Regions from separate parts of the Shinella sp. R2-11 genome, predicted to be linked through region 2. Evidence: riboswitches for the same ligand, from Rfam matches in the RefSeq annotation. Region 2 holds a riboswitch; each other region holds the start of a gene.

Region 1 (7,870 bases), on a different contig from region 2:
ACGATGTGCCGCTATTGGTGTTGTCACGGCGGGGGACACCGCCGCCTGCTCCGGAAAGGTTTTGCGTACCGGGGTGCCTGGGCTCCGATGCGTTTTTGTCGAAGCCGCCATGCGTATTTTGGCAAGCCGTGCATCCTTCCGGGATGCACGGCTTTCGCCGTTCGAGGGCAATAAAAAACGCCGCCTTCCGGGGAAAGGCGACGCGGGATGCGGGCGGACCTGACGGTGGCTCGGAGGGATCAGCCGACGTTGCGGGTGCGGATGACGCCGAGCGGGCCGAGCGGCGCGTCCATGACGACGTTGCGCACGCGGGATTCGCTTCTGGGGGCTTGGCCATTCCAGGCGATCTGAACGAAATTCGGCTTGCTGAAGATATACAGCATGGTCTTGATCCTTGAAACCCGAAGCCACTTGCCTCGGCTATGCGATATATTGGATATAAGCTCGAACGCGGGAAAAGTCATGGTCGCCGACGGCGCAAAATGTCGCAGACAGGATATCAAGGCAGGCATGCTCGAAACGCATGGCGGGACCGTTCGAATAGAGCCGGGGCGGCATGGCCGGATTGCGGCAATATTGCGGTAAATCAGGCTTTTCCGGCGGCAAAATGGAGTGTTGGAAGGACGCCATGACCAAGACGATCATGCTGCAGGGAACCGGCTCCGATGTCGGAAAAACGGTATTGGTGGCGGGCCTCTGCCGCATCGCCGTCAACCGCGGGCTGAAGGTGCGTCCCTTCAAGCCGCAGAACATGTCCAACAATGCCGCCGTGTCGGCCGACGGCGGCGAGATCGGCCGCGCCCAATGGCTGCAATCGCTCGCCGCGCGCGTGCCGTCCTCCGTCCACATGAACCCGGTCCTCCTCAAGCCCCAGTCGGAGACCGGCAGCCAGATCGTCGTGCAGGGCAAGGTGTTCGGACAGGCGAAGGGGCGGGACTATCAGGCGCTGAAGCCGAGGCTGATGGGTGCGGTGCTGGAAAGCTTCGCGACGGTCTGCGAGGGCGCTGACCTCGTCGTCGTCGAGGGCGCCGGCTCGCCGGCGGAGATCAACCTGCGCGCCGGGGATATCGCCAATATGGGCTTTGCCACGCGCGCCGGCGTGCCGGTCGTGCTGGTCGGCGATATCGACCGCGGCGGCGTCATCGCCTCGCTGGTCGGAACCCATGCCATCCTGCCGGAGGAGGACCGGCGCATGGTCACCGGTTATCTCATCAACAAGTTCCGCGGGGATGTGACGCTCTTCGACAGCGGCATCGCCGAGATCGGGCGCTTCACGGGCTGGCCGTGCTTCGGCGTCGTGCCGTGGCTGAAGGAGGCCGGCCGGCTGCCGGCGGAGGATTCCGTCGTGCTGGAACGGCTTGCGCGGAGCGGGACGGGGGCCTTGAAGGTCACCGTGCCCGTCCTGCCGCGCATCGCCAATTTCGACGATCTCGATCCGCTGAAGGCCGAGCCGCAGGTCGATCTCGTCTTCGTCCGGCCGGGCGAGCCGCTGCCGGCCGATGCCGGCCTCGTCGTGCTACCGGGATCGAAATCCACCATTTCGGACCTTCGCGCCTTCCGCGCCGCCGGCTGGGACCGCGACCTCGCCCTCCACATGCGGCGCGGCGGCCGCGTCATCGGCATCTGCGGCGGCTATCAGATGCTTGGCGAGCGCGTCACCGATCCGCTCGGCATCGAGGGTGGCGAGCGGGAGGTGGCAGGGCTCGGCCTGCTTGCCGTCGAGACGGAGATGGCGCCGGAAAAGACCGTGCGCAACAGCGCCGCCCGTTCGCTGCAATATGACGTGCCGCTGGAAGGCTACGAGATCCATCTCGGCCGCACGACGGGGCCGGATGCGCTGCGCCCCGCCGTCAGCATCGACGGGCGGCCGGACGGCGCGCGCTCGACCGACGGCCGGGTAATGGGCACCTATCTGCACGGGCTGCTTTCCAGCGACGCCTACCGGGCGCGGCTGCTCGCCGATTTCGGCATCGCGGGCGGCGGGTTCGATTACCGCGCGAGTGTCGATGCGGCGCTCGACGGCGTCGCGGCAGAACTGGAGGCCGTCCTCGACCGCGGCTGGCTCGAAGGTCTTCTCGGCGCGGCTGATTAAACCGGCCATCTGAAACGTACAGCCATCGGGTTCCTTCTCTCCCTGCCTGCCGCACCAAAGTTGCGCCAGAATTGGGTGCAAGGAGTGACGAAAATCCGCCCGGCCTCCGGGCGCCGACGCCTGCGCGCGATCCGAAAGGGTGAATACATGGGTTCTGGACCTCTCGCACGTTCCGTTCTGGCCAGCCTTGTGGGGCTGTCGCTGGCCGGTCTTCCGGCCGCCGGCTTCGCCCAGGGCGCCCAGGAAACCACGAGTGCCGGAAAGCGCTGGGAGGAGGAGTTCTCCTTCTGGCAGAAGGCCTCGTCCGGTAACGACCTTGCGCAGTACGAGCGCTACCTGAAGCAATACCCGACGGGCACCTTCGCCTCCATGGCGCGGCTGCGCATCGCCGAATTGCAGGCCGCCGCGAAGACGAAGGACGCGCAGGCCGCGACCGACGACGCTGCCGCCAAGGCAAAGGCGGAGGACACGGCCGCCGCCGAAAAGGCCAAGGCAGAGGAAGAAGCGCGCAAGGCAGAAGACGCCCGCAAGGCGGATGAGGCCAAGAAGGCCGCCGAAGCCGGGAAGGCGAAAGCGGAGGAGGCGGCCCGCAAGGCGGCGGAAGCGAAGAAGGCCGCCGACGAGGCCGCGCGCCTGAAGGCGGAAGCCGAGGCGAAGAAGGCCGAGGAAGAGGCCGCCGCACGCAAGCTCGCCGAAGAGAAGGCTGCCGCTGCCGAAAAGGCGAAAGCCGAAGCCGCTGCCGCGGAGAAAGCCCGCGCCGAGGAGGCGGCCCGCCTGAAGGCCGAGACCGAGGAGAAAGAGGCCACCGCCCGCAAGCTCGCCGAAGAGAAGGCCGCCGCTGCCGAAAAGGCGAAGGCTGAAGCCGCCGCTGCGGAAAAAGCCCGCGCCGAAGAGACTGCCCGCTTGAAGGCTCAAGCCGAGGAGAAGGAAGCCGCGGCCCGCAAGCTCGCCGAGGAGAAGGCGGCCGAGGCCGAGCGCCTGAAGGCGCAAGCGCAGGCCGCCGCCGACAAGGCGAAGGCGGAGGAAGCCGCGCGCCTCAAGGCCGAGGTGGACCGCAGGAAGGCCGAGGAGGCCGCCGCGGCCGAAAAGGCCCGCGCCGAGCAGGAAGCTGCCGCCCGCCGGGATGCTGAGGCGAAGCGCGTCGAAGCCGAAAAGGCCGCTGCCGCCGAGAAGGCGCGCATCGAGCAGGAGGCTGCCGCCGCCCGCAAGCTTGCCGATGAGAAGGCGGCCGAAGTGGAGCGCCTGAAGGCCGAGGCCGCGAAAGCGGCGGCGGATGCTGAGGCCAAGGCCGCGGAAGCCGCCCGCCTTGCCAAGGAGGCCGAAAAGCGCGCCGAAGAAGCCGCTGCCGCCCGCAAGCAGGCCGAAGGCGGCGCTGCCTCGGCGAATGCCGGCAAGGCTGAAGCCGCCGGCGGTCAGGACGGCGGCGTCGCAGCCCGCAAGGCGGAGGACGCCAGGCGCGAGGAGGAGACGTTCCAGAAGGCGGTGCTCGACGGTTCCGAAAAGGCGTTCCGCGCCTATATCGCGGCCTATCCGAACGGCCGCTTCCTCGCGGATGCCCGCGAGCGACTTGCCGCGCTCTCGAAGGCCAAGCGGCTGGAAACCGGCACGGCGACCGCGGACACCGAGCGCAAGGCCGTGGAGCAGCCCGTGGTCGATCCGCGCGAGGCCTATATGGACCGCTCGCTGCGCGCCCAGGCCCAGCGCTGGCTGAGCGCGCTCGGCTACAACACCTATGGCGCCGACGGCGTCTTCGGTCCGCGCACCCGCGCGGCGATCTCCGCCTGGCAGGGCGCGTCGGGCTATCGCGCCAGCGGCTATCTCACGCGCCAGCAGTACCGCGTGCTGCGCGAGGCCGCGCAATATGCCGAGGCGCGCCAGACCCGCCAGCGGCGCTACCAGCGGCAGCGCGAATACGACATGCTGGAAGGCCCCGTCGACGGCTATTATGACGGGCCGTACTACCGCGACGACGGCTATTACAATCGCCGTGGCGGCGTGGTGATCATCCCCGGCTATTGAGGCCGGGGCACAAGGGCTTCTTATGCCCGCCGCTCGATTGACTTGGCGGCGGGGCACGCTTAATCATCCGACCATCGGATGGTTCCCGACGGCCGCAAACCGGCCCGGGAGAGAAGGGAACGTGACACGGTGGACCCAGATCGGGCGCCGCAATCACGGCCGACCCCGCGACTGTAGAGTGGCGAGGAACGATCGGCCGATGGAACCGACGGCGTGCGGGGCGGCATGGTGCCACCCCGACAAGGCGCCGGAGAACCATCGGAAAAGCCACTGGGCTCTTTTGCGATAAGCCGGGGTTGGACGCCTCTATCTCTACGAATCGTCCGCCTTTCGCAAAGCCTGCCCGGGAAGGTGAGAGCGTTCCGCCGGTGCCTTGGCACCTGACGCCGCGAGCCAGGAAACCTGCCATCCGACAGAGGGCATGTCGCCCGATCCGGGGAGCTTTTCCCCTGTGCCTGAACGGAGGTTGTCATGGCGCTATCCACATCACCCCTTTGGCTCCGGGCCGGTCCGGCCGGGGCCGCGTGCGCGCCTCCTGCCATCGCGCCTGCCTGAGGCCGCCGCGATGGCGGTCACTTTCGACATGAATTTCCGGAACGCTGGACGATGACGGTTCCTCACGGCGGAGCCGTGCTCGTGCTGGGCGGAGCGCGTTCGGGAAAATCCGCATTCGCCGAAAGGCTGGTCGCCGGGACCGGCCTCGAACGCCATTACATCGCCACCGGCCGCGCCTTCGACGACGAGATGCGCCAGCGCATCGCAAAACACCGGGAAGACCGGGGCGGCGGGTGGCGGACGCATGAGGAGCCGCTGGCCCTTGCCGCACGCATCGGCGAGGTAGCGCGGGAAGACCGCGCGGTGCTCGTCGATTGCCTGACGCTCTGGGTGACGAACCTGATGCTGGAGGAGCGCGACATTCCCGCCGAATTTTCCGGCCTTCTCGCCGCGATCGCTGGCGCCCCCGGCCGGCTGGTCCTCGTGTCGAACGAGGTCGGCCTTGGAATCGTGCCTGACAATCGCATGGCGCGCGAATTCCGCGACCATGCCGGGCGGCTGCACCAACAGGTGGCCGCCCTCGTGCCTGAAGTCTATTTTATCGCGGCCGGACTGCCGCTGAAAATGAAGGGTTGAGCCATGCTGCAACAGAAAATTCCCGCCACCGTCATCACCGGCTTCCTCGGCGCGGGCAAGACGACGATGATCCGCAACCTCCTGCAGAATGCCGGCGGAAAGCGCATCGCGCTCATCATCAACGAGTTCGGCGACCTCGGCGTCGACGGCGACGTGCTGAAGGGCTGCGGCGCTGAGGCCTGCACCGAGGACGACATCATCGAGCTCACCAACGGCTGCATCTGCTGCACCGTCGCCGACGATTTCATCCCCACCATGGCGAAGCTGCTGGAGCGCGAGAACCGCCCGGACCACATCGTCATCGAGACCTCCGGCCTTGCCTTGCCGCAACCGCTCGTCGCCGCCTTCAACTGGCCGGAAATCAAGACGCAGGTGACTGTGGACGGCGTGATCACCGTGGTCGACAGCGCCGCCGTCGCCGCCGGCCGCTTCGCCGACGACCACGACAAGGTGGATGCGCTGCGCGTCGAAGACGAGAATCTCGACCATGAAAGCCCGCTGGAAGAACTCTTCGAGGACCAGCTCACCGCCGCCGACCTCATCGTCCTCAACAAGACCGATCTCATCGACGCCGCGGGTCTCCAATCCGTGCGCGACGAAGTCGCCTCGCGCATTGCCCGCAAGCCCTCGATGATCGAGGCGCGGAACGGCGAGGTCGCCGCCGCCGTGCTGCTCGGCCTCGGCGTCGGCACGGAGGACGACATCGCCAACCGCAAGTCGCACCACGAGCTGGAGCACGAGAACGGCGAGGAGCACGACCATGACGAATTCGACAGCTTCGTCGTCGAGCTCGGCGCCGTCGCCGATCCCGCCGCCTTCATCGAGCGCCTCAAGGGCGTGATCGCCGAGCATGACGTGCTGCGTCTCAAGGGTTTTGCCGACGTGCCCGGCAAGCCGCTGCGCCTGCTCGTCCAGGCCGTCGGCAGCCGCATCGACAGCTATTTCGAGCGCGCCTGGGCGCCCGGCGAAGCGCGTGGCACCCGCCTTGTCGTCATCGGCCTGCACGACATGGATGAAGCCGCCGTCCGCGCCGCCATCGCGGCGGCGGTGTGATTTCGGCATGAGCGTGCTGCGGTTCCTCTCTTCGGCGTGGCGGCCGTCTCCCTCGCAGGGGCAGGGCGCTTGCCTATGGCATTCGGCGTGGCCACTTTTCCCTTCTCCCCAGCGGGGAGAAGGTGGCCCGAAGGGTCGGATGAGGGGGCACGACACGGAATGACTTCTCTTTCTTGCCTTCGGCATCCCCCTCATCCGCCTGCCGGCCCCTTCTCCCCGGTGGGGAGAAGGGGATGGGGCGCCGTTTTACATTCGATAGTTCCGTCTGCGGGGGAGACTGCCTCCGGGCCGAAGGGCATGCCATGCACCTCCTGCTAGCCCAGAAAGGCACCATCGCCGACGGCAAGGAGGCCATCGACCTTGGCCAGACACGGGGCGATATCCTCTTCCTCTCCGCCGCCGACACGGAACTCGCCGCCATCGCCGCCGCCCATCGCGCGCGGGGCGGCGAGACGCGCCTGCGCCTCGCCAGTCTCGCCACGCTGTCGCATCCGATGTCGGTCGACACCTATGTCGAGCGCACGGCGCGGCATGCCAAACTCATCGTCATCCGCGCCCTCGGCGGGGCCAGCTATTTCCGCTACGTGCTGGAAGCCCTTCTGGCGACCGCCGTGGCCAATGGCGTCGGGCTCGTCGCGCTGCCGGGCGACGACCGGCCGGACGAGGGCCTGACCCCCTTCAATCGCATCGACGACGAGGACCGCCAGCGGCTCTGGGCCTATCTCAACGAGGGCGGTGCGGAGAACGCGGATCGCTTCCTCGCCTATGCGGATGCACTGGTCTTCGGCGGCGAAAAGCCGGAACCGGCGATGCCGCTGGACAAGGCCGGCATCTGGTGGCCGGGGAAGGGTGTCGTCGATATCGGCACGTGGCGGCAGGTTGCCGGCGTTTCACCCCCCTCTGGCCTGCCGGCCATCTCCCCCACAAGGGGGGAGATCGATGGAAGAGGGGTTTCTCGGAATTCAGGCGCTTCTACGGAAGCAAATGCGTGCCGCCTGCCAATCTCCCCCCCTGTGGGGGAGATGGCCGGCAGGCCAGAGGGGGGTATCCCAACCGCCGCCATCTGCTTCTACCGCGCCTATGTCCAAAGCGGCGAGACGCGCCCCGTCGAAATGTTGATCGAGGCGCTGGCCACCGAGGGCATCCGTGCCCTGCCGCTATTTGTTTCCAGTCTCAAGGAAGCCGCCTCCATCGAGACGGTCCGCGCGGCCTTCGCCGATGTCCACCCGGACATCGTCCTCAACGCCACCAGCTTCGCCGTCTCCGCCCCCGGCGCCGGCCGCAAGCCGACGGTGCTCGACGAGACTGGTTCGCCGGTCTTGCAGGTCATCTTCTCCGGTTCCTCGCGGGAAGCCTGGGAGGCGTCGGGGCAGGGGCTGACGGCGCGCGATCTCGGCATGAATGTTTCCCTGCCGGAGGTCGACGGCCGCGTCCTCTCCCGCGCCGTTTCCTTCAAGGCGGCGGCGCGCTACGACGAGCGGGTCGAGACCAATATCGTCAGTCTCAATCCGGTGGAGGACCGCATCCGTTTCGTGGCGAAACTCGCCGCCGGCTGGGCGCGGCTGCGGCGGGCAG
Region 2 (7,870 bases):
AGGTGATGTCAGACATGGTCCCTCTCTGAATACGCGTTCGCTTGTGGGCAAGAACTGGATACACCTCAAGGTCTGGCTTTCGCCGGGGCGATTACAGTGGCGCGACCGCGCCAGAATTTCACTGGCTTCCCAAGGTGATATAGGATTCTATCAGGGGCGTTTCGCGGGAGTCAACGACGTTCCGTCCCGCAGGGCTTCATTCTTGCCGAGAGGAACAGGCGATCTTGGGCGAAGGAACGGAAGAAACCGACATCCGGCGCATGCGGGCAAGCCGCATCACGCTGCTCTGCCGGGGCGCGACCGCCGCCAACCGCCTCTCCCGGTTCTCCGCCGACGAGCCGCTGCTGCCGAAGGAAGCCGGGAAAGCAGGGCGCCTCGCCCGGCGGCTGCCGGCCTATGCGGCGGTGCTCCACGCGCCCGAGATCGCGGCCCGCGAAACGGCCACGCTCTTTTCCGTCAAGGCGGTTCCCTGCGAGGCGCTACGCGATATCGATCACGGGCGATGGCGCGGCCGCAGCCTTGAGGATATCGCGGGCGAGGACCCGTCCGGGCTCCAGCACTGGATGGCCGATCCGGCCGCAGCGCCGCATGGCGGGGAAAGCTTCGAGGAGACGCGGGCGCGCTGCATGGCGTGGCTGGAAAAACAGCACGGCGCGGGCGGGCATCGCCTCGCCGTCACCCACGCCCTCATTCTCAAGATCGTTCTCGCCCATATCCTCGGGGCGCCGCTCTCCGCCGTCTGGCTGGCGGATGTCGAGCCGCTCGGCATGCTGACGCTCACCAGCGACGGCCGTCGCTGGGCGTTGCGGTTCTTCGGCTCGCCCGCAGGGCCGGAAGGCGATCCATGATGATGCTTTGCGCCGGCCGGAAGCCGGCCGGCGCGAGGGCCCTGCCTCAGGCGGCCTTCAGGAGATCGCCGTGCGGGTCGAGGACGAACTTGGTCGCCGCGCCCTGATCGAAGCTCTCGTAGCCCTGGACGGCGTCGTCGAGCGCGATGATCTTGGCATTGACGATGTCGGCGATGGGCAGGCGGTCGTGCAGGATGGCCTGCATGAGCTGGCGGTTGTACTTCAGCACCGGCGTCTGGCCGGTGTGGAAGGACTGCGCCTTCGCCCAGCCGAGACCGAAGCGCAGCGACAGGCTGCCGTGCTTGGCCGCATTGTCCACCGCGCCCGGATCCTCGGTGACGTAGAGGCCCGGAATGCCGATCGAGCCGGCGGCGCGGGTGATCTCCATCATCTGGTTGAGCACGATGGCCGGCTGCTCGCCGCCCGAATGGCCGCGCGCCTCGAAGCCGACGGCGTCGATGGCGCTGTCCACCTCGTTGGTGCCGACGACCTCGGCGATCATGTCGCCGAGCCTGTCGCTCTTGGAAAGGTCGATGGGCTCGAAGCCGACCCTGGCGGCATGCGCCAGGCGATCCTTGTTGAAGTCGCCGATCATCACCACGGCCGCGCCGAGGATGCGCGCGGACGCGGCGGCCGCAAGGCCGACCGGGCCGGCACCCGCCACATAGACCGTCGAGCCGACGCCGACGCCCGCGCGCACCGCGCCGTGGAAGCCGGTCGGCAGGATGTCGGAGAGCATGGTGAGGTCGCGGATCTTCGACATCGCCTTGTCGCGGTCGGGGAACTTCAGGAGATTGAAGTCGGCATAGGGGATCGTGACGTAGCGCGCCTGCCCACCGATCCAGCCACCCATGTCGACATAGCCGTAGGCGCCGCCGGCGCGCGACGGGTTCACCGTGAGGCAGACGCCGGTATCCTGCGACTTGCAGCAGCGGCAGCGGCCACAGGCGACGTTGAAGGGCACGGAGACGATGTCGCCGACCTGAAGCATCTCGACGTCGATGCCCTTCTCGATGACCTCGCCGGTGATCTCGTGGCCGAGGACGAGGCCCGGCATCGCCGTCGTGCGGCCGCGCACCATGTGCTGGTCGGAGCCGCAGATATTCGTGGAGATCACCTTGAGGATCACGCCGTGCTCGATGCGGCGGCCATCCGGGGCCTCCAGCTTGGGATCGTCGATGTCGCGGACCTCGACCTTGCCGGGGCGCAAATAGACGACGCCTCTGTTCCTGCTCATATCATCTCCTCCTTTTCGTTAAACGCCGGTACCGGCCCGCTCCTCCGCGGGCAGGATGTGCTCTCTACGCCGCGCAGCCGGGCCATCGGCCGGGCCTCACGCTTCAAGGCGGGTGCGGGATTTCCGACGATCGGTCCCGGCATGGGCGGGACGGCACCTTGAACACATGCAGCAAACCACTTGGCAGGCGAAATGACGCTCGGGAATACGACATAAGCGGTGTCCGCAACGACACGCCGCCGCGGCGGCTTCAATGTCCCGAAAACGGAAACGGCCCCGCAAAGGCGGGGCCGTTCCGATAGCGCAGGAAGAGGCTCCCGGAAGGCTCAGAAATCCCAGTCCTCGTCCTCGGTCGCGACCGCCTTGCCGATGACGTAGGACGAGCCGGAGCCGGAGAAGAAGTCATGGTTCTCGTCGGCGTTCGGCGAGAGGGCCGAGAGGATGGCCGGGTTCACCTTGCAGGCTTCCGGCGGGAAAAGCGCCTCGTAGCCGAGGTTCATCAGCGCCTTGTTGGCATTGTAGTGCAGGAACTTCTTGACGTCCTCGGTGAGACCGACGCCGTCGTAGAGCTCCTCGGTATAGCGCGTCTCGTTGTCGTAGAGTTCCAGCAGCAGGTCGAAGGCGAAATCCTTGATCTCCTGCTGCTTCTCCGCGCTTAGCCGCTCTATCGCGCGCTGGAACTTGTAGCCGATGTAATAGCCGTGCACGGCCTCGTCGCGGATGATGAGGCGGATCATGTCGGCGGTGTTGGTGAGCTTGGCGCGGCTCGACCAGTACATCGGCAGGTAGAAGCCGGAATAGAACAAGAAGCTTTCGAGGAAGACGGATGCGATCTTCTTCTTCAACGGATCACCGGAGGCGTACTGCTCCATGATCAGCGCCGACTTCCTTTGCAGGAACTCGTTCTCCTCCGACCAGCGGTAGGCGTCGTCGACGTCGGGCGTCAGGCACAGCGTCGAGAAGATGGAGGAATAGGAGCGCGCATGCACCGCCTCCATGAAGGAGATGTTGGAGAGCACCGCCTCCTCGTGGGGCGTGACGGAATCCTCCATCAGCCGCACCGCGCCGATGCCGTTCTGGATCGTGTCGAGCAGGGTGAGGCCGGTGAAGACGCGGATGGTGAGCTTCTGCTCTTCCGGCTTCAGGGTCGCCCAGGAGGGGATGTCGTTGGAGAGCGGCACCTTTTCCGGCAGCCAGAAATTGCCGGTCAGGCGGTTCCAGACCTCGAGGTCCTTGTCGTCCTCGATGCGGTTCCAGTTGATGGCGCGGATGGCGCTCGCTGCCTTCGGGGTCTTGGTCTTCACTTGGATGTTCATTCTGGTCCCCAAAGGTCAGAGGGCGCAGGAGACGCAGCCCTGCACTTCCGTGCCGGACAGCGCCATCTGGCGAAGGCGGATGTAGTAGATGGTCTTGATGCCTTTCTTCCAGGCGTAGATCTGCGCCCGGTTGATGTCGCGCGTCGTCGCCGTGTCGCGGAAGAACAGCGTCAGCGACAGACCCTGGTCGACATGCTGGGTGGCCGCCGCATAGGTGTCGATGATCTTCTCCGGGCCGATCTCGTAGGCGTCCTGGTAGTAGTCGAGATTGTCGTTGGTCATGAAGGCGGCCGGGTAGTAGACGCGGCCGATCTTGCCCTCTTTCCGGATCTCGATCTTCGAGACGATCGGATGGATCGAGGAGGTCGAATGGTTGATGTAGGAGATCGAGCCGGTCGGCGGCACGGCCTGGAGGTTCTGGTTGTAGAGCCCGCCTTCCATGACGGCCGTCTTCAGTTCCAGCCAGTCTTCCTGCGTCGGGATATGGATGCCGGCCTCCTCGAAGATCGCCCTCACCTTTTCCGTCGCCGGCAACCATTCGGCCTCGGTATATTTGTCGAAGTATTCGCCGGAGGCGTATTTCGAATTCTCGAAGCCCTTGAAGCTGACGCCCTTTTCCACCGCCAGCCGGTTGGAGGCGCGGATGGCGTGGTAGGTCACGGTGTAGAAATAGATATTGGTGAAATCGACGCCCTCTTGCGAACCGTAGAAGATGCACTCGCGGGCGAGATAGCCGTGCAGGTTCATCTGGCCGAGGCCGATGGCATGGCTGTCGTCATTGCCCTTCTCGACCGAGGGGACCGAGGAGATGTGGCTCATCTCGGAAACGGCGGTCAGCGCGCGGATGGAGGTCTCGATGGTCCGGCCGAAATCGGAGCTGTCCATCGCGGCGGCGATGTTGAGCGAGCCGAGATTGCAGGAAATATCCTTGCCCATCTTGGCGTAGGAGAGGTCATCGTTGAATTCGCTCGCCTCGCTCACCTGGAGGATTTCCGAGCAGAGATTGCTCATGGTGATACGGCCGGCGATCGGGTTCGCACGGTTCACCGTGTCCTCGAACATGATGTAGGGATAGCCGGACTCGAACTGGATCTCGGCGATGATCTGGAAGAAGTCGCGCGCCTTGATCTTCTTCTTCTTGATGCGGCCGTCCTCGACCATCTCGCGGTACTTCTCGCTCACCGAGATCTCGGTGAAGGGCACGCCGTAGACGCGCTCCACGTCATGCGGCGAGAAGAGGTACATGTCCTCGTTGTTCCTCGCGAGCTCGAAGGTGATGTCCGGGATGACGACGCCGAGCGAGAGCGTCTTGATGCGGATCTTCTCGTCGGCATTCTCGCGCTTGGTGTCGAGGAAGCGCATGATATCCGGGTGGTGGGCGTGCAGGTAGACCGCCCCCGCCCCCTGCCGCGCGCCGAGCTGGTTGGCGTAGGAGAAACTGTCCTCAAGCAGCTTCATCACCGGGATGACGCCCGACGACTGGTTCTCGATCTGCTTGATCGGGGCGCCCATCTCGCGCAGGTTCGTCAGCGAAAGCGCAACGCCGCCGCCGCGCTTGGATAGCTGCAGGGCCGAATTGATCGAGCGGCCGATGCTCTCCATGTTGTCCTCGACGCGCAGGAGGAAGCAGGAGACGAGCTCGCCGCGCTGCTTCTTGCCGGCATTGAGGAAAGTGGGCGTCGCCGGCTGGAAACGGCCGGAGATGATCTCGTCGACGAGGTCGCGGGCAAGCTGCTCGTTGCCGCGCGCCAGCGTGAGCGCCACCATGCAGACGCGGTCCTCGTAGCGTTCGAGATAGCGCTTTCCGTCGAAAGTCTTCAGCGTATAGGACGTGTAGTACTTGAACGCGCCGAGGAAGGTCGGGAAGCGGAACTTCCTGTCATAGGCGTGGTCGAAGAGGTCGCGCACGAAGTTGAAGGAATACTGGTCCAGCACCTCCTGCTCGTAATAGCCCTCGGTCACGAGGTAATCGAGCTTCTCCCTGAGATTATGGAAGAAGACGGTGTTCTGGTTGACGTGCTGGAGGAAATACTGCTTGGCCGCCTGCCGGTCCTTGTCGAGCTGGATCTTCCCCTCCTCGTCGTAGAGGTTCAGCATGGCGTTCAGCGCGTGGTAATCCAGCGCCGTGATCTCCGGAGCCTTCGCCGGCTTATCTCCCGCAGGATGAGAAAAAGCGTGAGGCGGTTTTTCGCTCGCATCCCGCGGCGTCGAAGCGTTCATCGTGTCCAAAATCGTTCCAGTCCCTGTCTGACATTGTCGACGTCCTCATCCGTGCCGAGCAGCTCGAAGCGGTAGAGGAACGGCACCGCGCATTTCGCGGAGATGATGTTTCCCGCGACGGCATATCCGGCGCCGAAATTGGTGTTGCCCGCCGCGATGACGCCGCGGATCAGGCTGCGGTTGCGCGGATTGTTGAGGAAGCGGATGACGGGCTTGGGCACCGCTCCCTTCTCCCCGCCCCCGCCATAGGTCGGCGAAACCAGCACGAAGGGCCGGTCGGCCTGCGGGGCTTCACCGGCGGCGTCGAGCGGCAGGCGCAGGGCCTCGACCCCGAGCTTTTCCACGAAGCGCCGGGTGTTCTCCGACCGGCTGGAAAAATAGACGAGGTCCCCCACCGCCTTCTCCTCAGGCGAGCGCGCTGATCATGTCCGGGCGGAAGCCGGCCCAATGCTGCTCGCCGGCGATGACGACCGGGACCTGACGGTAGCCGAGACCCTGCACGAGCGCATAGGCATCGGCGTCCTCGGAAATGTCGACGACGTGGTAGTCGATGCCCTGGCGGTCGAGCGCGCGGGTGGTCGCGGTGCACTGGACGCAGGCGGGCTTGGAGTAGACGGTGATGGACATGGCTTTCCTCGTTTTCGATCGGGCATGGGATATCGCCCGGCCATCCGCCGATGGCCGCTCGATACGTTCTCGGTGATAAGGGCGGCCGTCTACGGACGGCCGGACGCGGGGCGCCGCCTACTCGCGCGGATGGACTGGCAACACGATCGACATGACTTCACCCCGAGGCATTTCGCGGGGGATCGGGGGAGACGGCGGGCGGCATTCTGCGCGACCCAACGCTCGCCATCCGGACACCCCGCCCGTGGACGTTCATGTTCGAGGCAGGTCTCCTGGCTTGCGGGTCGCGGCATCCGTCCGCCTTCCCAAGGCATTTGCGCCCCAGTGGCTCATCGAACGAATGCTCGCCGCTTACAGTTGCGGGGGCAGCTCCGGATTGACGCGGCCATCATGGCCACCCCGGATTCCCGTCTTAGCCTTCCATCCTTTCGAATCGAAGGAACCTCGAACACAAGATATAGTAGACGAGGTAAAAAATGCGTCAACGGCTATGATGGATTTTCCACGGCTTCATTGCGCGCCACCGGCACCGGCCGGTCGCTGCCGTCGACGGCGACCATGACGAAGCGGCCGCTCGCGGTGAGCGTACGCCGGCCGCTCATCAGGTCCTCCGACCAGAGCTCGACGGCGACCGTCATGGAGGTTCGCCCGACCTCCACCACCTCGGCGACGGTATCGACGATGGACCCGACGGCGACGGGTGCGCGGAAATCCACCCGTTCGGAGGCGGCGAGCACGGCGATGCGGCGGCTGTGCCGCGTGGCCGCGACGAAGGCGGCCTTGGTCATGGCCGCCAGCGCCTCGCCGCCGAAGAGGCGACCGAAGCTGTTGGCCTGGTCGGCGAAGACGATGTCGCTCGCCCGCAGCCCGCCGGCCGGTTCGGCGGGCGCGTCGCCGAGCGGCGGCAGGCGCCAGCCGGGCGCCTTATCCTCGGGCACCGCGACCATGTTGAAGGCACCGCGCGTGCAGAGCCGCCGGGCGCCGCCGAGCAGGTCTTCGGCGATCATCTCCACGTCCACCGCCATCGACTTGCGGCCGACACGCGCAACGCGCGCCACGAGCTCGACCAGCTCGCCGACACGGGCCGGCCCCTGGAAATCGACGCGCTCGCAGGAGGCCGTGACGAAGGGCACGCGCCCATGGCGCGTCGCCGCGATGAAGGCGACCCGATCCATCATGGCAAGGCCGGCGCCGCCGAAGAGCGTGCCGTGATGGTTGGTGTCGCCCGGAAAGACGAGCGCGACCAGACGGCTCGAAGACGCCGGGATTGCTCCCGGCGTCTCGATGCCTGCAGCGGCAGGGCTCATTGCGCCGCCGCCGGCGCGCGCAGCCGGCGGGCCGCCTCAACCATGTTGACGAGGGCGGGCCGCACCTCCTCCCACTTGCGCGTCTTGAGGCCGCAATCGGGATTGACCCACAATTGCCGGTCCTGAAGGCGCTTGCGGGCAAGCGACAGGAGGTCCGTCATCTCCCCGATCTCGGGTACGCGCGGCGAATGGATGTCGTAGACGCCGGGGCCGATCTCGTTGGGGTAGCTGAAATTGCGGAAAGCATCCAGGAGCTCCATCTTCGAGCGCGAGGTCTCGATGGAGATGACATCCGCATCCATCGCGGCGATGGCC
Region 3 (7,870 bases), on a different contig from region 2:
GACAAGCCACTTGGTCGTGACCTGGGTCAGCTCGGGGCCGAGCGGCAGCACGCGGAAGGTGATGGCATGGTCGGCCAGAACGTGGTTCCACGTCGTGGGGTAGTGGAAGAGCAGCAACGCGCCGATATGGTTTTCCAGCACGTCGTTGGAGAGCGGGCGCTGCACGGCGCGGGCGCCGGACATGGTGTAGCTCTCGGCGTCCTGGATCAGCGGCATGCGTGCGGCGCGGAACTGGCCGGTCGGCGACATGCGGAACTGGCTCGGCAGGCCGGCGGCCTCGCACTTGGCCCAGTGGCCGGAGATTTCCGGATCGTCCTGCGCACCCTGCACGCCGGTCGCGCTCGGCGCTTCCGGATAGGTGCGGCAGAGCTCGGGATGGTTCGCCGCGCAATGGTAGCACTCGCGGTTGTTTTCCCAGACGAGCTTCCAGTTGCCCTTCTCGACGATGGTGCTTTCGAAGGCGACCTTGGTCTCGCCGAGGCGATGGCGGGCGATGTAGGGCTCGACGAGCGAAACGAAGGGTGCGAAGTCCGGCGCGTCCTCGGCGAGACAGATGAAGATGTAGCCGCCGACCGTCTGGCAATGGACCGGCTTCAGGCCATGCTCGCTCTTGTCGAAGGTCTCGTCCATATGGCGGGCGAAGAGCAGGGAACCGTCGAGTTCGTAGGTCCACTGGTGATAGGGACAGACGAGCTTGGCGGCGCTGCCCCTGTGCTGCGTGCAGACGCGCGAGCCGCGGTGGCGGCAGGAATTGTGCAGCGCGCGCACGGTGCCCGAGCGGTCCCGGGTGATGACGACGGGATAGTCGCCGATCTGCACGGTGAAATAGTTGCCGGCCTTCGGGATCTCGCAATCGTGGCCGACGAACAGCCAGTCGCGGTACCAGATCGTCTCCAGGTCGAGCTTGTAGTAATCGGGGTCGGTGTAGAAGGCCTGCTCGAGGCTGTAGCCTTCGCGCCGGTTCTTGAGCTTGCGGAGCACGTCGCTGCGAATGTCCATGCCGGGATCCTCAGATATCCAAATTCGCCGAGGCGTACGGAAGGAGACGGCCCCCGGGACCAAGCCCGGAACTGCACGCTTCCCGGCCGCCCGCCGCAGCCGTCACGATCGTTCCTCCAGGCTGGTTTCCGGGCTGAGGAGCGTCCCTCCTGGGACTGTCGCGGCGCCTTCCGGATCCTTCCTCCGTCGGGCTTTCCGCGCCTCCAACACCGTTGCGGGGGCAGCGCCGGATTTCAACCGGCTTCCCAATTTTCGCGCCCTCTGCCGAGGGTGACGCCTTGAGTGAACCTATCTAAGCGCAAGAGCGCCCGCACGGCATGCCGGAAAACGACACGGCCTCTTGATTTGACGACAGGTCACAGCCAGGGAGGTCGGCACCCGCGGCCTCTGTTTTACCTGATATCTCATATGGATAGGCTTCAAATCCGCGGGCGTTTCCCGCGCTTTCGGCCCATCGGCGCCGCAGCGGCGGCCCTTGTCATATTGCGACCATATTCCTTACGGGTTTGCGACGTCGCGGAATGAAAGAAATACTTAACGACGTTTCCATAAACTTTTGCCGGACAGGACGCGTGGATGGAGTACCCGAGGCGTGCAGCAGACGAAATTCCGGTACTACGACGCCGTCGCCTTCAAGCGGGCCAATCCGCCCCGATCCGCCGTGCATACGGAGTTCCTGCGCACCGGCCGCATCGACCGGAGCATCGCCTGGAGCCCGAGCGAGAAGCGCTATCTCAGCTATGAGGAAGTGGCCGAGCGCACCGGCCGCAAGCTGGAACGCGCCGGCGACATCACCCATGAGCGCATCAACGGCTTCCACCGATCGATCCGCTTTCCCAAGCTGGTCTTCCACCGCACGCTCGCCGAGACGCCGCATCTCGGCTATTGCCATATCACCGTCGCCAACAGCCGCTTCGCGGAATTCGAAAATGTGCAATGGGCCTTCTACATGGCCAATTTCCTGGCCGAGATCGGCGACGAGGAACAGTTCTTCGCCGGCATCTCGCGCAAGCCCGGACGCATGTATTTCGCCGTCGCCATCGCGCCGGCCGAGGAGGAAGGCCGCCTCAGGATCGACCGCACGGTGCGCGGCAACGGCGTGATCTTCCGCACGGACGATCCGAAGCTGGCGATGAAGAACGTGCTGATGCTCGGCGCGAACGACGAGGCGCTGCGCAAGGTCATCCAAGCCCTATAGCCTGTTCACGACGCCCGGTAGAGCATCCATTCCTTGCCGGCCGGCACCTCGTCGCCGCGGCCGTAGACGACCGTCTGGTCGCCGCCCGCCGCCTTCGCCTCGGCAAGCGCCCGCTCGCAGGCGGATGTCAGGTCGAGCGCGCTTTCCGCCCGGTCCGACATGCAAAGGCCCGTCGACAGCGTGAGGTTGCCGAGATTGCGCCCGGTGCGCGGGTCGCGCAGCGCCACGGTCTGGAAGGCCGCGCGCAGGAGATCGACGAGCCGCGTCGCCTCCCCCTCGTCCGCCGTCTGGAAGAGGAAGCCGAAGCGCAGGCCGTCGAAGCGCACGGCAAGGTCGCTTGCCGGGAAGGCCTGACGGATGAGCCCGCCGTAGAAGGTCACGAGATGGTCCGAGAGCGCCTCTATCTGGCCGGGCGTGAAGCGGCGCTCGGCATCGACCTCGGCGATCGCCACGCCGCAGAGCATGGGCAGCTCCGGATTGGCATAGACGCGGGCGAGCGCCTTGTTGAAGGCGCGGCGGTTGCCGAGCTTCGTCGGCGGATCGACGAACTTCATCGCCTCGAATTCCGCCATCTCCTTCTGGATGCTGTCCATCGCCGCCGATTGCGCGGCGACCTTCTCCGCCATTTCCGCCGTATGGCTGACGCGCAGCTCCGTCGCCCGCTGGAGGGCTTCGAGCGAGCTGCCGAGCGCGCCCTCGCCAAGGCCGCCGGCATTGCGGATGACCTGCGAGGCCTCGCCGATCAGGCGGCCATAGTCGTTGAGCGAGGACCGTTCTTGGCTGAGCAGGTCCATGAAGTTGCTCATCTCGTTGCTGATGGCGCCCGCCGAGCGCTGCAGCACGCTCGCCTCGTGCTGGTGCGGCAGGTACTTGCGGCCGAGCTCGTCGAGCGCCGCCTGGGTCTTGTACTTGCCGAGCGCGATGAAATCGCGCACGAGATCCGGGTTGCTGCCGGCATAGGCCTCATAGACCAGCTCGTAGTTGCGCGGCAGGCCGTCGATGCCCATCTGCTTCATCGCCGCTGCGATCCTGAGCGTGATATCGGTCGTCGAGGATTTCTTCTGAGCCATGGGACGGGAACCTGCCTGCGGGAATTGTCATCCTTCCATAACAGGCGCCTCTTTCGACCGCTCTAATCCGGTCGCTCGAATTTTAGGCAAGCGCTTCGGCCTTGGCATTCCCGGCCAAAGCCCTGTAAAGGAAGCCGAAAGCGACGGAAGGACGAGATGGCGGACATCGTTGACACGCGAACGGATGCGGAGACGGCGCTGGCGCGCGCCGTGGAAACCCTCGGGCGGGGTGTTCCCGTCGCCATTCCGACGGAAACCGTCTACGGCCTTGCCGCCGACGCCACCAATCCGCAGGCGATCACCCGCATCTATGAAATGAAGGGCCGCCCGCGCTTCAACCCGCTGATCTGCCACATGGCCGATCTTGCCATGGCGGAGCGGCACGCGGTCTTCGACCCGCTGTCGCGCCGCCTCGCCGAAGCCTTCTGGCCCGGCCCGCTGACGCTGGTCGTGCCCATCCGGCCCGAAAGCCCCATCCATCCGCTGGCCCGCGCCGGGCTCGACACGGTCGGCATCCGCGTGCCGACCGGCATTGCCAGCCGCCTGCTCGCCGCCTTCGGCCGGCCGCTCGCCGCCCCGAGCGCCAACACCTCCGGTCGCATCAGCCCGACCACCGCCCGCCACGTCGCCGACGATTTCGGCGAACGGCTGGAACTGGTACTCGACGGCGGCGCGGCGAAAGTCGGCCTCGAATCCACCATCCTCAAGGTCGAGGGCGAGACGATCCGGCTGCTGCGGCCCGGCGGGCTCGACGCCGCCGAGATCGAGCGCGTCATCGGCCGCCCCGTCACCCGCAACGACACGGCCGGCGCGACGATCGTGGCCCCCGGCATGCTCGCCTCGCATTATGCGCCCGATGCGCCGGTGCGGCTCGATGCGAGCGATGTGAAACCCGGCGAGGTGCTCATCCGTTTCGGCGGCAAGGCGCTTGCGGGCGAGGCCGAAGCCGCGCTGGTGCTCGACCTCAGCCCCGCAGGCGACCTTGCCGAAGCCGCCGCCAACCTCTTCGGCTACATGAAGAAGGCCGATGCCGTGGGCGCGCGCTCCATCGCCTTCTCGCCGATCCCGGCGACCGGCCTCGGCGAAGCGATCAACGACCGCCTTCAGCGCGCGGCCGCCCCGAGAAGCTGAGAGGAACAGATGGTCCAGGCAAAGCTCTCCCCCGATCTCATCGCCCGCTTCGCGGACATCACCGGCCCCGGCTATGCGCTCTCCGACGACAGGGACATCGCCCCCTATCTCGTCGAAAGCCGCGGGCTCTATCACGGCACGTCGCCGCTGGTGCTGCGGCCGGGCTCGGTGCGGGAAGTCTCGGCGATCCTGGCGCTCGCCACGGAAACGCGCACCGCCATCGTGCCGCAGGGCGGCAATACCGGCCATGTCGGCGGCAGCGTGCCCCGTGAGGGCGCGGCGGATGTCGTGCTTTCCCTCTCCCGCCTCAACCGCATCCGCGACGTCGATCCGGTCGGCAACGTGATCGTCGCGGACGGCGGCTGCGTGCTGGCGGAGATCCACAAGGCGGCCGAGGCGGTCGACCGGCTCTTCCCGCTGTCGCTCGGCTCGGAGGGCTCCTGCCAGATCGGCGGCAACCTCTCCACCAATGCCGGCGGCACCGCCGTGCTCGCCTATGGCAACATGCGTAATCTCTGCCTCGGCCTGGAGGTCGTGCTGCCGACCGGCGAGGTCTGGAACGGCCTTCGCCGGCTGAAGAAGGACAATACCGGCTACGACCTGCGCGACCTCTTCATCGGCGCGGAAGGCACGCTCGGCGTCATCACCGGCGCGGTGCTGAGGCTCTTCCCCCGCCCGCTCGGCCACGAGGTCGCCTTTGCCGGCCTGAGGTCGGTGAAGGACGCGCTCGCCCTTTTCGAACGTGCTTCCAGCCGCTGCGGCACGGCGCTCACCGGCTTCGAGCTGATGCCGCGCCTCGGCGTCGATTTCACCACGCGGCACATTCAAGGCGTGCGCGATCCGCTCGCAACGCGGCACGACTGGTACGTTCTGATCGACATCTCGACCTCCGACGCCGCCGAAACGGCGACGCGCATGATGGAGGCGCTGCTGGCCGAAGGCATCGAGGCGGGGCTGGTGGAGAATGCCGTGATCGCTTCAAGCGGGGAACAGCGCAAGGCCCTGTGGCACATGCGCGAGAGCATGTCGCCGGCGCAGAAGCCCGAGGGCGGCTCGATCAAGCACGACGTTTCCGTGCCGGTCTCCTCCATCCCGGATTTCATGGCGGAGGCGGATGCGGCGGTGATGGCGGCGATCCCCGGCGCGCGCATCTGCTCCTTCGGCCACATGGGCGACGGCAACATCCACTACAACATCTCCCAGCCCGTCGACGCCGACAGAGAGGCCTTCCTCGACCGCTGGCGCGAGATCAATCATCTCGTCCACGGCATCGTGCTGAAATATCACGGCTCGATTTCCGCCGAGCACGGCATCGGCCAGTTGAAGCGCGACGAGCTTGCCGCCGTGCGCGAACCGATCGAGATGGACCTGATGCGAAGGCTCAAGCACGCCTTCGACCCCGCCGGCATCATGAATCCCGGCAAGGTCGTGGCCGGCTGATCAGGCGCCGCCCGTGCGCAGCTGCGCCAGCGACATCATGAGATCGGCGCTGATGCCGGAGGAACCGGAGCTGGTCAGCACCGAAAGGGCGGGATCGGTATTCGTCTGGTTGTCAAGGTCGTAGAGGACGGAGAACTTGACGATCATCTTGGAGACCGTTGCGGGATCCTGCAGGTCCTTGAGCTCCAGATGGCGCTTGATCATCTCCGCCTGCGCATCGATATCGGCGCTGCCGATCTCGTCGGGCAGTTGGTAGATCACCTTGAAGACCTCGAACAGCGCGTCGTCGGCGAGGATGTCGTAGGGGCTGGTGATCGTCTCGGCCTTGCGCTGGAAATAGAGCGCGAGGCGCACGCCCGCATTGTCGTCGCCGGCCTCTTCCTCCAGCATCTGCTGCACATGGCTGTCGATCGTCTCGTAGATGCCGCGGCGCGACTGGATCTCCGCGTCGTCCGGCTGCACGACCTTGCCCTCGGAATTGAAGTTGAACGAGGCGACGATCTTGCGATAGGCGCGGTCCGCCTGCTGGTTCGCGAAGCTCTTGGGGTCGTCGAGGTCGGAGGTGAAGATCTTCTGCATGAAGGCGGCGTCGACGCTTTCCGGGTCGATGCCGTTCGCCGTCAGCACGAAGGAGACGAGGCGGTCGTCGGCAAGGAAATCCTCGACGGACTCCACCTTCTGCATCTGCGTGGAGTAATATTTGGCCTCCTCCTCCGCCTTCTTCTTGTCATCGTCCGTTCCGAAACGGGATTTCACCGTCACATAGGCGCGGGACATGACGAGGATCTCGGCTTCCGACTGTGCCAGCTTCGGTGCGGCGATATTGCCGTCCGAACCGAAATTGAACGCCTTGGCAAGCTGGACGAAACGATCGTCCTTGAGCTGGTACACGTAGCTCTTGGGATCGTTGAGGTCGCTTTGCATCACCTTCTTGATGGTGAAGGCGGAAACCTTCGCCGGATCGATGCCGAAGGCCTTCAACGCAAAGTTATAGATGGAGGCTTCGCCGACGAAGTCCTGCACGGTCTTCACCGCGCCGATCTGGCTCTTGAACTGCTTGATGGCGGTCGCGTCGGCCTCGTCGTCCTTGTCGTTGTAATGGATCATGTAGGCGTTCGTGGCGGTGGCGGTCTGCGCTGCCGTCTGCGCGGTGTCGCCGGCGGCGAGCGTGCCGTCCTCCTGGAAGTTGAAGGCGGCGCGCAGCGCGACGTATTTCGCCTTGTCGGCGCCGCCGAACAGGTTGATGTAGCTGGTCGCGTTGTCCGGGTCGGGATCGCTGGTCAGGATATTGGCGATCGTGGAGCTGACGACGGACGCCTTGTTGAGGTCGAAGGCGACCTTGATGTAGTTCAGGAGGCGTGGGTCGCTGACGAGCTCGCTCGCCGTCGTCACGCTGCCGATGCGGCTTTCGAAATAGTCCTTGTTGATCAGCGCCGCCTCGGAGGTCACGCGCGGATTGGAGAGTGTGTAGAGCTGGTTCGTGGCCGCCTTCTGGTCCGCGTCCTGCACGGTGCCGGCCGTCGCCGTCCCGTCGCTGGCGAAATTGTAGGCTTCCGCCAGCGCGCGATATTTCTCGGCGGTGACGATGACGGCGCTCTGCCGGCTGATTTCCGCCTTGAGCTCGGCGATCCGCGCCTTGTTGGCGTCGTTGGAGGGAAGGGTCGCCAGCTCGCTGTTCGCAGCCTGGATCGCCGCCACGGCATCCGTCTCGCGGGCGCCGAACTCGGTGCTGAAGTAGCTGGCCGGATCGTCGGGATCGCTGCTGAGGACCCCGCGCACCACCTCCCGCGAATAGATGTTCGGATCGATGCCGAAGGCGGTGAACATGTAGTTGCGCAGGCGGTCGTTGTTGATGAGCTGGTCGGCGCTCGTCACCGTGTCGATGACGATATTGTAGTAGCGCGTCTCCTCCTTGATCGCCGCGCCGGCATTGGCGGCGGTGGCGGAATAGAGGCCGATGATGGAATCGAGCTGCGTTTCGGTCTGCGCCGTCGCGGTCGAGGGCGTGAAGCTGAAGGCGCTGGCGAAATCG

Evidence for each region. Region 2 has a riboswitch for cobalamin ahead of nrdH (glutaredoxin-like protein NrdH). Riboswitches for the same ligand answer to the same signal wherever they lie in the genome.
Region 1: linked by a shared signal. The riboswitch ahead of cobU (bifunctional adenosylcobinamide kinase/adenosylcobinamide-phosphate guanylyltransferase) and the one ahead of nrdH (glutaredoxin-like protein NrdH) in region 2 are both predicted to bind cobalamin.
Region 3: linked by a shared signal. The riboswitch ahead of ACZ1A1_RS22520 (aromatic ring-hydroxylating oxygenase subunit alpha) and the one ahead of nrdH (glutaredoxin-like protein NrdH) in region 2 are both predicted to bind cobalamin.

The regions. Positions count from the first base shown of each region.
Region 1 covers NZ_JBVAPC010000002.1:599,518-607,387, reverse strand. The annotation lists gene ACZ1A1_RS07600 (hypothetical protein) at 240-383, opposite strand; gene ACZ1A1_RS07595 (hypothetical protein) at 421-645, opposite strand; gene ACZ1A1_RS07590 (cobyric acid synthase) at 629-2,092, shown strand; gene ACZ1A1_RS07585 (peptidoglycan-binding domain-containing protein) at 2,240-4,111, shown strand; cobalamin riboswitch at 4,174-4,535, shown strand; gene cobU (bifunctional adenosylcobinamide kinase/adenosylcobinamide-phosphate guanylyltransferase) at 4,718-5,242, shown strand; gene cobW (cobalamin biosynthesis protein CobW) at 5,246-6,295, shown strand; gene cobN (cobaltochelatase subunit CobN) at 6,598-7,870, shown strand, end outside.
Region 2 covers NZ_JBVAPC010000001.1:308,792-316,661, forward strand. The annotation lists gene ACZ1A1_RS01525 (CbtB domain-containing protein) at 1-16, opposite strand, end outside; gene ACZ1A1_RS01530 (histidine phosphatase family protein) at 225-848, shown strand; gene fdhA (formaldehyde dehydrogenase, glutathione-independent) at 895-2,085, opposite strand; gene nrdF (class 1b ribonucleoside-diphosphate reductase subunit beta) at 2,412-3,401, opposite strand; gene nrdE (class 1b ribonucleoside-diphosphate reductase subunit alpha) at 3,417-5,621, opposite strand; gene nrdI (class Ib ribonucleoside-diphosphate reductase assembly flavoprotein NrdI) at 5,618-6,016, opposite strand; gene nrdH (glutaredoxin-like protein NrdH) at 6,027-6,248, opposite strand; cobalamin riboswitch at 6,494-6,710, opposite strand; gene ACZ1A1_RS01560 (acyl-CoA thioesterase) at 6,737-7,555, opposite strand; gene metE (5-methyltetrahydropteroyltriglutamate--homocysteine S-methyltransferase) at 7,552-7,870, opposite strand, start outside.
Region 3 covers NZ_JBVAPC010000011.1:26,259-34,128, reverse strand. The annotation lists gene ACZ1A1_RS22520 (aromatic ring-hydroxylating oxygenase subunit alpha) at 1-999, opposite strand, end outside; cobalamin riboswitch at 1,102-1,295, opposite strand; gene ACZ1A1_RS22515 (DUF6656 family protein) at 1,592-2,197, shown strand; gene ACZ1A1_RS22510 (diguanylate cyclase domain-containing protein) at 2,203-3,267, opposite strand; gene ACZ1A1_RS22505 (L-threonylcarbamoyladenylate synthase) at 3,424-4,398, shown strand; gene ACZ1A1_RS22500 (FAD-binding oxidoreductase) at 4,408-5,838, shown strand; gene ACZ1A1_RS22495 (DUF1217 domain-containing protein) at 5,839-7,870, opposite strand, start outside.